DNA from 3 places in the Pantoea sp. KPR_PJ genome. Region 1 is predicted to be linked to each of the others. Evidence: predicted binding sites of a transcription regulator. Region 1 holds the regulator's gene; each other region holds the start of a gene.
What was found. Region 1 encodes PurR, which represses purine synthesis genes. Its sites were predicted from a motif close to CANGCAAACGTTTGCNTG; they were not measured.
Positions count from the first base shown of each region.

Region 2: the regulator PurR is predicted to act here: its motif matches at 1,749-1,766, upstream of gcvT (glycine cleavage system aminomethyltransferase GcvT).
Region 3: the regulator PurR is predicted to act here: its motif matches at 2,332-2,349, upstream of tusA (sulfurtransferase TusA).

Region 1 covers NZ_JABMIK010000001.1:938,184-942,398, reverse strand. The annotation lists gene HP564_RS04500 (YnhF family membrane protein) at 1-86, opposite strand, end outside; gene purR (HTH-type transcriptional repressor PurR) at 375-1,400, shown strand; gene punR (DNA-binding transcriptional activator PunR) at 1,397-2,302, opposite strand; gene punC (purine nucleoside transporter PunC) at 2,426-3,628, shown strand; gene cfa (cyclopropane fatty acyl phospholipid synthase) at 3,933-4,215, shown strand, end outside.
Region 2 covers NZ_JABMIK010000006.1:73,588-77,802, reverse strand. The annotation lists gene ubiH (2-octaprenyl-6-methoxyphenyl hydroxylase) at 1-168, shown strand, start outside; gene ubiI (FAD-dependent 2-octaprenylphenol hydroxylase) at 182-1,384, shown strand; gene gcvT (glycine cleavage system aminomethyltransferase GcvT) at 1,824-2,918, shown strand; gene gcvH (glycine cleavage system protein GcvH) at 2,941-3,327, shown strand; gene gcvP (aminomethyl-transferring glycine dehydrogenase) at 3,410-4,215, shown strand, end outside.
Region 3 covers NZ_JABMIK010000007.1:121,792-126,006, reverse strand. The annotation lists gene HP564_RS15315 (zinc/cadmium/mercury/lead-transporting ATPase) at 1-2,015, shown strand, start outside; gene tusA (sulfurtransferase TusA) at 2,024-2,275, opposite strand; gene HP564_RS15305 (7-cyano-7-deazaguanine/7-aminomethyl-7-deazaguanine transporter) at 2,477-3,142, shown strand; gene HP564_RS15300 (DcrB family lipoprotein) at 3,259-3,813, shown strand; gene iolC (5-dehydro-2-deoxygluconokinase) at 3,950-4,215, opposite strand, start outside.

The DNA.
Region 1 (4,215 bases):
TGCAGGATGGCGGTGAGGCTGAACGTCACAATCATCAGCAGCGCCGCACCAGTGGTCATCAATGCCAGTTTTAAATCGGTACTCATTTCCCCCCTCCTTACCCACACAGTTATTATGGTCTTGCGCAATTTTCCCATAGCTGGCGGTAAAAATCTCGTGTTATCTCGCAAGCCTTGCTAGAATCCCCGCCTTTGTTGCGCAACTGGCGCAACCGCAGTTTAGTCCGCACGCAACAGCCCCTGTTTTTTTCCTGCCAGGTAATGACTTTTCCGTCAAGAAATGCAGCAAATTAACAGAAAATAACCTTAGCGGACGCAAACGTTTAACATTATGCTTATCAGTAGCTTACTGACAGGTTCTGGAGTTTCTTTTTAATGGCAACAATCAAAGATGTCGCAAAGCGCGCCGGTGTCTCAACGACGACCGTTTCTCACGTAATTAACAAAACGCGTTTTGTTGCGGAAGAGACGCGCAATGCCGTCTGGCAGGCAATTCAGGAACTGCACTATTCGCCCAGCGCCGTAGCGCGCAGCCTGAAAGTCAACCACACCAAAACGCTGGGTCTGCTGGCAACCTCAAGCGAGGCGCCCTATTTTGCTGAGATCATTGAAGCGGTTGAGCACCACTGCTTTGAACGTGGCTATACCCTTATCCTCGGCAATGCGCATAACGATTTACAAAAGCAGCGCGCCTACCTGTCGATGATGGCGCAAAAACGTGTTGATGGCCTGCTGGTGATGTGCTCTGAATATCCGGAAGACCTGCTAAAAATGCTGGAAGAGAACCGCAACATCCCCATGGTCGTGATGGACTGGGGCGAATCGCGCGGTGATTTTACCGATACCGTACTGGATAATGCTTTCCAGGGTGGCTATCTGGCAGGTCGCTATTTGATCGAGCGCGGCCATCGCGATATCGGCGCTATCCCCGGCCAGCTGGAGCGCAATACCGGCGGCGGTCGCCACGCCGGTTTTCTCAAAGCACTGGAGGAGGCTGGCATCGCCGTGCGTTCTGAATGGATCGTGCAGGGCGACTTTGAGCCTGAATCGGGCTACCAGGCGATGCAGCAGATCCTGCAGCAGAAACAGCGTCCGACAGCAATATTCTGCGGAGGCGATATTATGGCGATGGGTGCGATCTGCGCGGCCGATGAGATGGGGCTGCGCGTGCCGCAGGACATTTCGGTGATCGGTTATGACAACGTACGTAACGCACGCTACTTCACGCCCGCCCTGACCACGGTACACCAGCCCAAAGCCCAGCTCGGTGAGAAGGCGCTGGAGATGTTGCTGGACCGTATTACCAGTAAACGTGAAGAGTCACAGACCATCGAAGTGCATCCGGCGCTGATTGAACGTCGCTCTGTAGCTGACGGTCCGTTCCGCGACTATCGCCGTTAATCTTCGCTTAACCACTCCTGATTTAGCGTTTGCGCATCGCCCAGATAGCTCAGTAGCCAGCTGAGCGCGGGTGATGCCCGCTCTTCTGACCAGCTCACGCAGCAATGGCTATCGGGAAAAGTGACCGGCAGCGTGAGCTCTGCCAGTTCACCCCTGTCCAGCAGAGGACGTGCAAGGTGCCCCGGCATCATCGCTACGCATAGCCCATCCAGCACGCAAACCAGCCCCGCCTGCCAGTCAGGCACTACCAGGCGCCGCTGGTTATCCAGCGTCCAGGTCATACGGCGCGGCAGCGCGCGTGAGGTATCCTCCAGCACCAGCGATGGCCAGGCGCGCAGCACATCATCATCCAGCCGGGACTGCTGTGTCAGCGGATGGTGACGCGCAACCACGCAGCGCCAGTTCAGCGCCCCCATATCGCGAAAGGCAAAGCGACCGCCAACCGGTATGGCCTGGGTTGCGCCAATAGCGACGTCTACCCGCCCGTCGGCCAGCGCGTCCCAGACGCCGTTAAAGACCTCATAGCTGATATGCAACTCCATATCGGGGAAGTGTCGATAGAAATCGGTCACCAGTTGACGGCTGCGCGGCAGTTTCACAATCCGGTCAACTGCAATGCTGAGCTGTCCGCGCCAGCCGTTTGCCAGCTGTTGACACTGCCTGCGGGTAGCGAGCATTTTTTTGATAACGTCCCGTCCTTCACGAACAAAATGTTCGCCGGCCGCGGTCAGGGTGACCTCGCGATGCTGACGTTCAAACAGCGCCACTGCCAGCCAGGTTTCCAGCTGCCGCACCGTATAGCTGACGGCAGACGGCACACGGTGCAGCTCCTGCGCCGCGGCGCTAAAGCTGCCGGTACGTGCTACGGCATCAACTACCTCAAGGGCATATTCAGACCACATCGACTTTCCTTTCAAATTTTTTCACAGCACTCTGCAAATTTTACCGTTTCACAGCCTGAGGTGCACCCTTTTACACTTTGCCGCGTTTAATCTGCCTGACTAATAATGAGAATGAGTCGAACCATGCTGTCTTCAAAAGGATTCATGCCTTACCTTGCCCTGCTCAGCATGCTGGGTTTCCTGGCAACGGATATGTACCTGCCCGCCTTCGGCGCAATGCAGGTGAGCTTTGCCACTTCGCCAGGCGTCATCAGCGCCAGTATGAGTCTGTTTCTCGCGGGATTTGCTCTCGGCCAGCTGTTCTGGGGACCGCTTTCCGACCGTATTGGCCGTAAACCCGTGCTGCTGATGGGCCTGGGGCTGTTTGCGCTTGGCTGCGCCGGCATGCTCTGGGTGGAGAATGTGGCGCTGATGCTGGTGCTGCGCTTTATTCAGGCAACAGGCGTTTGCTCAGCAGCAGTCAGCTGGCAGGCACTGGTGGTTGACCGCTACCCCCAGGCGCGCGCCAATAAAGTCTTTGCCACGATTATGCCGCTGGTTGCGCTGTCGCCGGCGCTGGCACCGCTGCTCGGTGCCTATTTAATCAGCCATTTTCACTGGCGTTCCATTTTCCTGGTGCTGACGCTGACTGGCGTCGTGTTGATGCTGGTTACGCTGCGTTTACCTGCTCGTCGCCCGACAGTGAAAGAAGCCGCCGATCAGCCCGGTTTTCTCACGCTGATGCGCTCCGGCATCTATCGGGGCAACGTGCTGATCTATGCCGCCTGCTCCGCCAGCTTCTTCGCCTGGCTGACGGGCTCACCCTTTATTCTTGCCGACGCTGGTCTGACGCCAGCGGATATCGGCCTGAGCTACATTCCACAGACCATCGCGTTTTTACTGGGTGGATTTGGCTGCCGTGCCCTGCTCAGCCACTTTGCGGGCACGCGGCTACTGCCGTGGCTGCTGACGCTCTATAGCCTGAGCGTCGGAACGCTGTTTGCCGTGGCGCTGATGGATAGCCATCCTCTGGTCGCTCTGCTGCTGCCGTTCTGCGGCATGGCACTGGCTAACGGTGCTATCTATCCCATCGTGGTTTCCAGTGCGCTGCTACCCTTTCCGCACGCAACGGGTAAAGCCGCCGCGCTGCAAAATACGCTGCAGCTTGGCCTGTGTTTTATCGCCAGCCTCGCCGTTTCCGCAGGTTTACAACTGCCGCTACTGATGACTACGCTGGTTATGGTGATCACGATTGTCCTGGCAGTCATTGGCTACATCTGGCAGCGACGCGCCAGCGCACAAACAGATGTTGTCCGCACAACCACTCCCTGCCAGGATAATCACTAAGGCAACTTTTATAGTTAGCCGCCTAACAATAAGTCGTTGAACGTTGACCTGGTTGAGCATATACTCAGTCAGGTTAACAATTCTGCAATATATCAATAAGATAATAGTTTCACGCTTAGGCGAGCTCTGTCGCCCGGATGGTGTCTGCGCGCGTCCCCGCTGTGCCAGACAAAGATTTTCAGATTCAATCCTCTGTAAAACGTCGGATATCAGGCGCACGGAGCGATCCGTGACTTTTCTCACAACGCCTGGGAAATTGGCTATTCTTTTTCTCAGGTTCAAGCGGACAGGTGATGGAGAAGCTATGAGTTCATCGTGTATAGAAGAAATGAGCCTTGAAGAAAACCACTGGTATCGCATTATCCACGAGATGCTGGAAAAAGCGGACATCGAAATCAACGGCAGCCGCCCCTGGGATCTGCAGGTTAAACATCCAGACTTTTTTAAGCGCGTGATTCAGGAAGGCTCACTGGGTCTTGGCGAATCTTATATGGATGGCTGGTGGGAGTGTGAGCGGCTTGATATGTTTTTCCACCGTGTGCTGAAGCACAAGCTGGATCAGCAGTTACCCCATCACTTCAAGGACA
Region 2 (4,215 bases), on a different contig from region 1:
CCTGACCGCGACGCGACGATTGGTATTACCGACGGGCTGGTGCGGCTGTTTGCGAATCGCTATGTGCCGCTTGTGGCAGGCCGCAATCTGGGGCTAATGGCAATGGATCATCTGCCGGGGCTGCGAAATCAACTGGCTGAGCGCACGCTTGGCTGGGTTAAGCGTTAACTAAGGGGCACCGATGCAAAGTTTTGATGTGGTTATCGCCGGTGGTGGCATGGTCGGACTGGCGGTTGCCTGCGGTTTACAGGGCAGTGGGCTACGTATCGCCGTGCTGGAAAAAACGGCGGAGCCGCACTTCGATGCCAGCGCTGCGCCATCGATTCGCGTTTCGGCGATCAATGCCGCCAGCGAACGGCTGCTGCAGAGGCTTGACGTCTGGTCAGATATTTTGTCACGCCGCGCCAGTGCCTATCACGGTATGGAAGTGTGGGATCGCGACAGCTTTGGCGCCATCCGCTTTGATGACGAACAGCAGGGGCTGACGCATCTGGGGCACATTGTCGAAAATCCGGCGATTCACAGCGCGCTATGGCAGCGTGCCAGCCGCTGTAGTGATGTAACGTTGATGGCACCCGCACAGCTTCAGCAGGTTGCATTCGGCGAAAACGAGGCGTTTGTAACGCTGCAAAACGGTGAGATGCTCACCGCACGCCTGCTGATTGCTGCCGACGGCGCAAACTCATGGCTGCGCAACAAAGCCGATATTCCCTTAACCTTCTGGGACTACGATCACCACGCGCTGGTCGCCAATATTCGTACCGAAAAACCGCATGAGGCGGTGGCGCGTCAGGTCTTTCACGGCGATGGCATTCTGGCCTTCCTGCCGATGCAGGATCCCCATCTTTGCTCTATCGTCTGGTCGCTGCCGCCGCAGGAAGCCAGCCGCCTGGAGAGTATGCCGCAGGCGCTGTTTAACCAGCAGCTGGCCGTTGCCTTTGATATGCGCCTCGGACTTTGCCAGCTGGAAAGTGAGCGCAAAGCTTTTCCACTGATGGCGCGTTACGCACGTAACTTTGCCGCGCACCGTCTGGCGCTGGTAGGCGATGCGGCGCATACCATCCATCCGCTGGCGGGGCAGGGCGTGAATCTGGGCTTTATGGACGCGGCAGAGCTGACAGGCGAAATCCGTCGTTTACACCAGCAGGGCAAAGATATTGGTCAGCACCTCTATCTGCGTCGCTATGAGCGCAGCCGCAAACACAGTGCGGCGCTGATGCTGGCCAGTATGCAGGGCTTCCGTGAGCTGTTCGCCGGCACTCACCCGGCGAAAAAGCTGCTGCGCGATCTGGGGCTGAAGCTGGCGGACACACTGCCCGGGGTCAAGCCAGCGATGCTGCGCCAGGCCATGGGACTGCACGACATGCCTGACTGGTTGCGTTAGCGCCATTCACTTTTCTTAGCCAGCCCTGAGCTGGCTTTTTTATGCCTGCCAGTCCGCTCTGCACTATGAAGGTGCGCTCCTGCCCCTTTAGCGCGCCTCGTTTGATTTATTCTAATTTTACGTCGCTATTCGCATTACTTTTATTTATGTCAATGGCGTTCGCTTCGAGCTGCTTATTAACATTCTGCGCGACCTTGCTCAATATTTTGCTGCTATTCGATGCTCTAATCCGATTTCGTGCGTAACAAATCACAAAATCGTAGTTATTTATGCTGTTTGCTTTGCCTGCACCGTAATGACCATGTTTCAATTCGACCCTGTACAGCTTATGGTTAAATCGCTTTTTCAGTGGTAACGTCAGGCAAAAGAGAACGTTTGCGCGGGTCGATACCACGGTTCGCGTTAGCCTGAAATTTACTCGCTTCGCAACAGGATGGTTATGACTCAGCAAACCCCTTTGTTTGAACAGCATCAGGCCTGCGGTGCCCGCATGGTGGACTTCCACGGCTGGATGATGCCGCTGCACTATGGCTCACAGATAGATGAGCACCATGCCGTGCGCCAGGATGCCGGAATGTTTGACGTGTCGCATATGACGATTGTTGATCTTCACGGGGCACAGACGCGCAATTTCCTGCGCCACCTGCTGGCCAATGATGTCGCCAGACTGACACAGCCGGGCAAAGCGCTTTACTCCGGCATGCTAAACGCCTCCGGTGGCGTCATTGACGATTTGATTGTTTACTTTATGACCGAGGACTTTTTCCGTCTCGTTGTTAACTCGGCAACGCGTGAAAAAGACCTGGCATGGATTGCTAAGCACGCCGAAGCGTTCGACGTCGCCCTGACGGAGCGCGACGATCTGGCGCTGATTGCCGTGCAGGGGCCGCAGGCGCAGCAAAAAGCGCAGACGCTATTTAGCGCCGAACAGCGCGAAGCGGTCGCCGGGATGAAGCCCTTTTTCGGCGTCGTGTCCGGTGAACTGTTTATCGCCAGCACCGGCTATACCGGCGAGGCGGGTTATGAGATTGCGCTGCCTGCCGCCGCCGCGGCTGATTTCTGGCAGCGTTTGCTGGCAGCAGGCGTTAAGCCTGCCGGCCTCGGCGCGCGCGACACGCTGCGTCTGGAAGCCGGAATGAACCTTTACGGTCAGGAGATGGATGAAGGTATTTCGCCGCTGGCGGCCAATATGGGCTGGACGGTGTGCTGGGAGCCTGCCGATCGTGACTTTATCGGGCGCGAGGCGCTGGAGGTGCAGCGTGAGAAAGGCACTGAAAAACTGGTTGGCCTGATCATGACCGAAAAAGGCGTGCTGCGTCACGGCCAGCCGGTTCGTTTCATCGACGCTAGCGATCAGTTGCAGCAGGGCATTATCACCAGCGGCTCGTTCTCGCCGACGCTTGGCTGCAGCATCGCGCTGGCTCGCGTTCCGGCAGGCATTGGCGACAGCGCTGTGGTTGAGATCCGCCAGCGTGAAATGCCGGTAAAAGTCACCAAACCTGTTTTTGTCCGCGGCGGTAAGCCGGTTCAGTAATTAAATGTCAGGAGAAAGGGCGATGAGCAATGTGCCAAATGAATTGAAATATCGTGACAGCCACGAGTGGGTGCGTAAGGAAGCTGACGGCACCTTGACCGTTGGCATCACCGAGCATGCGCAGGAGCTGTTAGGCGATATGGTGTTTGTTGACCTGCCTGAGGTGGGCAACAGCTATGCAGCTGGCGACGAGTGTGCGGTAGCAGAATCGGTAAAAGCGGCGTCTGATATTTATGCGCCCGTCAGCGGCGAGATTGTGGCCGTTAATGAGGCACTGGGCGATGCGCCAGAACTGGTGAACAGCGAACCTTATGCCACCGGCTGGCTGTTCCGAATCCAACCCAGCGACGAATCTGAACTCGATTCACTGCTGGACGCAGACGCTTACAAAGCGTCTATCGACGAATAAGCATGACGGCGGTCGGGGTTAACTGACCGCTTTAATTCCCTTGCTATCTCTCTATTCCAGCCCGATCCAGGATTGACTGCTAATGACCCAGACTTTGAGCCAGCTCGAACACCACGGTGCCTTTATTGAACGTCATATCGGCCCCTCTCCGGAACAACAGGCTTTGATGCTGAAAGCGATTGGTGCCAGCTCGCTGGATGCCCTGATCGGTTCCATCGTGCCTGCCGATATTCAGCTGCCTGGCCCGCCCGCGGTGGGTGATGCCGCCACCGAGCAGCAGGCGCTGGCTGAGCTGAAAGCGATTGCGGGCCAGAATCAGCGCTTTAAATCCTGGATTGGCATGGGCTACAGCGCCGTGGTGACGCCGCCGGTGATCCTGCGCAATATGCTGGAAAATCCGGGCTGGTATACCGCTTACACTCCTTATCAGCCGGAAGTGTCGCAGGGTCGCCTTGAAGCCCTGCTTAACTTCCAGCAGGTTACGCTGGATCTTACGGGCCTGGACGTAGCCTCTGCCTCGCTGCTGGATGAGGCGACGGCGGCAGCGGAAGCAATGGCAATGGCGAAGCGCGTCAGCAAACTTAAAAACGCGGATAAATTCTTTATTGCTGAAGATATTCATCCCCAGACGCTCGACGTCGTGCGTACCCGTGCGAAAACCTTTGGCTTCGAACTGATTATCGATCGTGCGGACAAAGTGCTGGAGCACGCTGACGTTTTCGGCGTACTGCTACAACAGGTAGGGACAACCGGTGAAGCCCATGACTTTAGTGCCCTGATCGCTGAACTCAAAAGCCGCAAAATTATCGTCAGCGTCGCAGCTGACTTTATGGCGCTGGTGCTGCTGGAAGCGCCCGGTAAACAGGGAGCGGATATTGTTTTCGGTTC
Region 3 (4,215 bases), on a different contig from region 1:
GTGCCCGTACCGTCGAAACCGCCGTCAGACAACTGCCACAGGTGTTGCAAACCCGCGTTATCTTTGCCAGTGAAAAATTGCAGGTTGAGGCCAGCGCCGATGTTGCCGCCGCCGTGGAACAGGCGGTCAGGCGCGCCGGTTTTACTCTGATAAGCGAAACCCGCTCGCCTCCTGCCACCTCAGGCTGGCGCGATAATCGCGCCCTTATCATGCTCGCGGTGTTAATGCTCGCCAGCGTTACGCTCAGCCAGTTTGCACCGCGCTGGGGTGATGGACTCTTTATTGTTACCACGCTGACTGGCCTGTGGCCGGTGGCACGCAGCGCTGTGCAGCGTGTGCGCAGCGGCTCTCCTTTCACCATTGAAACGCTGATGAGCGTGGCCGCCTCAGGCGCACTGCTGATTGGTGCCCATGCCGAAGCGGCGATGGTGCTGCTGCTGTTTTTGCTGGGCGAACGGCTGGAAGGTTTCGCCGCCGCGCGTGCGCGCAGCGGCGTCACCCGACTGATGGCGCTGCGTCCCGAAAACGCAACGCGGCTGAGCGCAGGCAGGCGGGAAACGGTGACGCTTGCCGCCCTGCAGCCCGGTGATGTCATTGAGGTGGCGGCAGGCGGCCGCCTGCCGGTGGATGGCCGCCTGTTGAGCGAAGAGGCGAGCTTTGATGAAAGCGCGCTTACCGGGGAGTCTTTGCCGGTGACGCGCGGTCAAGGTGAAGCACTGCTGGCCGGTGCCACCAGCGTGGATCGCCTCGTGCAGATTGAGGTCACCTCAAAACCGGGCGACAGCGCCATCGATCGTATTCTGACGCTGATTGAAGAGGCGGAGAGCCACCGCGCACCGGTTGAGCGCTTTATCGATCGCTTCAGCCGCCTGTATACGCCGCTGATTATGCTGCTGGCAGCGCTGGTGATGGTGGTACCGCCGCTGCTCGGTCTGGGCGACTGGCAGCCCTGGATCTACAAGGGACTGACGCTGCTGCTGATTGGCTGCCCCTGTGCGCTGGTGATCGCCACGCCAGCCGCCATGACGTCCGGTCTGGCCGCTGCTGCGCGTCAGGGTGCGCTTATCAAAGGCGGCGCAGCACTGGAGCGTCTCAGCCAGATAAAAGCCATCGCCTTCGATAAAACCGGGACCTTAACGCAGGGCAAGCCGCAGCTGGTAACCCTGCTCTGTTTTAGCGCTTTGCCACAGAATGAACTGCTGGCGCTGGCTGCCGCGGTGGAACAGGGATCGACACATCCGCTGGCCGCAGCTGTCGTCACGGCAGCCGAGGCCAGGCAACTGGTGTTGCCGCCTGCCAGCGACCAGACGACGCTGACGGGCAGCGGCATTGCCGCACAGGTTGCAGGTGCGCAGATAGCGCTGATCTCACCGGCTCGCGTCACATCGCTGACCGCCGGACAACGCGCGCAGATCGCCCGGCAGGAGGAGCAGGGGCAAACGCTGGTGGTCGTGCTGCGTAACGAGGTGCCGCTGGGCGCGCTGGCGCTGCGCGACAGCCTGCGCGACGACGCGCCCATGGCGCTGGCGACGCTGAAGAAAATGGGCGTGGAGAGCGTGATGCTCACCGGCGACAATCCGCGTGCAGCGGCAGCCATCGCCAGCGCGCTTGATATCGAGTTTCGCGCCGGCCTGCTGCCTGCGGATAAAGTCGACGCCGTTCGCGAACTGGGCAGGCAGAAGCCGCTGGCGATGGTGGGCGATGGCATCAACGATGCGCCTGCCATGAAAGCCGCGACCCTGGGGATTGCGATGGGCAGCGGCAGCGATATCGCGCTGGAGACCGCCGACGCCGCGCTGACGCGTGACGCCCTGCCTCTGCTGCCGACGCTGCTCACTCTGGCACGACGCACGCACGCCACCCTGCGGCAGAATATTGCGATTGCGCTGGGGCTGAAGGCGCTGTTTCTGGTAACAACGCTGCTGGGTCTTACCGGGCTATGGCTGGCGGTGGTCGCCGATTCTGGCGCAACGGTGCTGGTCACCGCCAATGCGCTGCGACTGCTGCGCAATTAACCCTTCGCTCAGCTGCCGAGACCCTTCTGGATCAAATAGTGATAAGGCAGGGTCTCAGTCTGCTGCGCCAGCAGGCGATGCTCCATAAAGCGGCAAAAGCCGGGTATGTCGCGCGTGGTGGCCGGATCGTCAGCAATAATCAGCAGCGTTTCCCCGTCCTGCATAGCGCGGACCGTTTTACGTATCATCATTACCGGCTCGGGGCAGCGCAGGCCCAGCGCATCCAGTTGCCGATCGGCCTGGGAGAAGTTGTCGCTCATAAATCACTCAGTCTAAACAGGGGCGCTCATTTTAACGCGCTACCCTGCAGACGCAAGACGAGAACGATTGCGCTAAAATTAACCATTGCGTAAATAGCACAACGCGGTAATATGCCGCGGTTTTTTACAACTGGTACCGTCGTACAGGCTCAGCGCTGTGCGGCAATGGGTTCCCTCACCCCAATATGAAAAAGGTCCTCTATGATCGCATTTTCTCTGCGTCAGCGTCAGCACGCGCTGATCTGGCTCTCTCTGTTTCACCTGCTGGTGATTATTTCCAGTAACTACCTGGTGCAGCTGCCCATTTCTGTGTTCGGCTTTAACACCACCTGGGGTGCATTTAGCTTCCCGTTTATCTTTCTGGCGACCGACCTGACCGTGCGCATTTTCGGCGCGCCGCTGGCGAGGCGCATTATCATTACGGTGATGATCCCCGCCCTGTTTGTCTCCTATCTGGTGTCGAGCCTGTTTTATCAGGGTCAGTGGCAGGGCTTCGCCGCTCTGCAACACGTTAACCTGTTTGTCGCGCGCATCGCCTGCGCCAGCTTTATGGCCTATGCGCTGGGGCAGATCCTTGACGTCCATGTCTTTAACCGCCTGCGCCAGCTGCCACAGTGGTGGATCGCGCCAGGCTGCGCGATGTTTCTGGGCAATATCAGCGATACGCTCGCCTTCTTCTTTATCGCGTTCTACAAGAGCACCGATCTCTTTATGGCAACGCACTGGATTGAGATCGCGCTGGTGGACTATAGCTTTAAAGTTCTGATCTGCCTTATTTTCTTCCTGCCCGCCTACGGTGTGCTGCTCAATGCCATGCTGAAGCGCCTGGCAGATCGCTCCGCGCGCCCGCAGATTAATTTCGGCTAACTGGCATAGAGCCTTTGGGTATGACCCGCTAAGATCTGCTGACAATCAGGCGGTTGCTTTTGCCGCCCGATTCACGTTGTATAAACGCCTTACTGGAATCAAATAAAGGGATTCAGATGCGAAACTTAGTGAAATATGCGGGTATTGGCTTACTGGTGCTGGGCCTGGCGGCCTGCGATCAGAAGAAAGATGACGCGACCAGCAGCAACGGCACCAGCGCCAGTCAGTCGGCGCAAAACGTTACGCTGATGGACGGTAAGCTGAGCTTCTCACTGCCTGCGGGCATGTCGGACAAGAGCGGCAAGCTGGGCAACCAGACCACCAATATGCACGTCTATGCGGATGAAACCGGCGCGCGCGCCATTATTGTTATTGCAGGCGATACGACCAGCGAAAACCTCGATGTGCTGGCGCAGCGTCTGGAGCAGCAGCAGCGCAACCGCGATCCGCAGTTGCAGGTCGTCTCTGACAAAGCCATTACCCTGAAAGATCAGCCTGCACAACGTCTGGACAGCGTGGTATCAGCCAATAACCAGACCTCCTGGTCATCGGTGGTGCTGGCGAAAGTTGACGGCAAACTGCTGACGTTGCAGATCACGCTGCCGGGCGACAATCAGCAGCAGGCGCAGAGCGATGCAGACAGCATTGTTCAGAGCATCACGCTGAAATAAGACGGTCTCCACCGACGGCCCGGTCGTTTAAGCGCGGGCGGCATGGCGTGAAGAGCAAAGCGCGCCATCTTATGACGCCTGAGCGGGCGCCATGCCTTCAGACAAACACGGCGGGATTTCCCGCCGTGTTTGATTCTTAACCGCGCGCGGCGCGCCAGTAGTCAATCAGCCGCAGATAGTTACCCTTCACCTTCTCTACCAGCGCTTTATCATCCAGTTCGCCCTGTAGCCACTGCCGTGAGGGCTGGCCGAAAATGGTTCGCCCCACCGCAAACCCTTTCACCCAGGGAGCCTGCGCCGCCGCCGCGAATCCCGCTTTCAACTTCTCTTCTGGCGCATCAAGACCCAGCAGTAAAATACCGCGACAGTAAGGGTCGTGCTGCTCAATCAGGCCGCTGATGG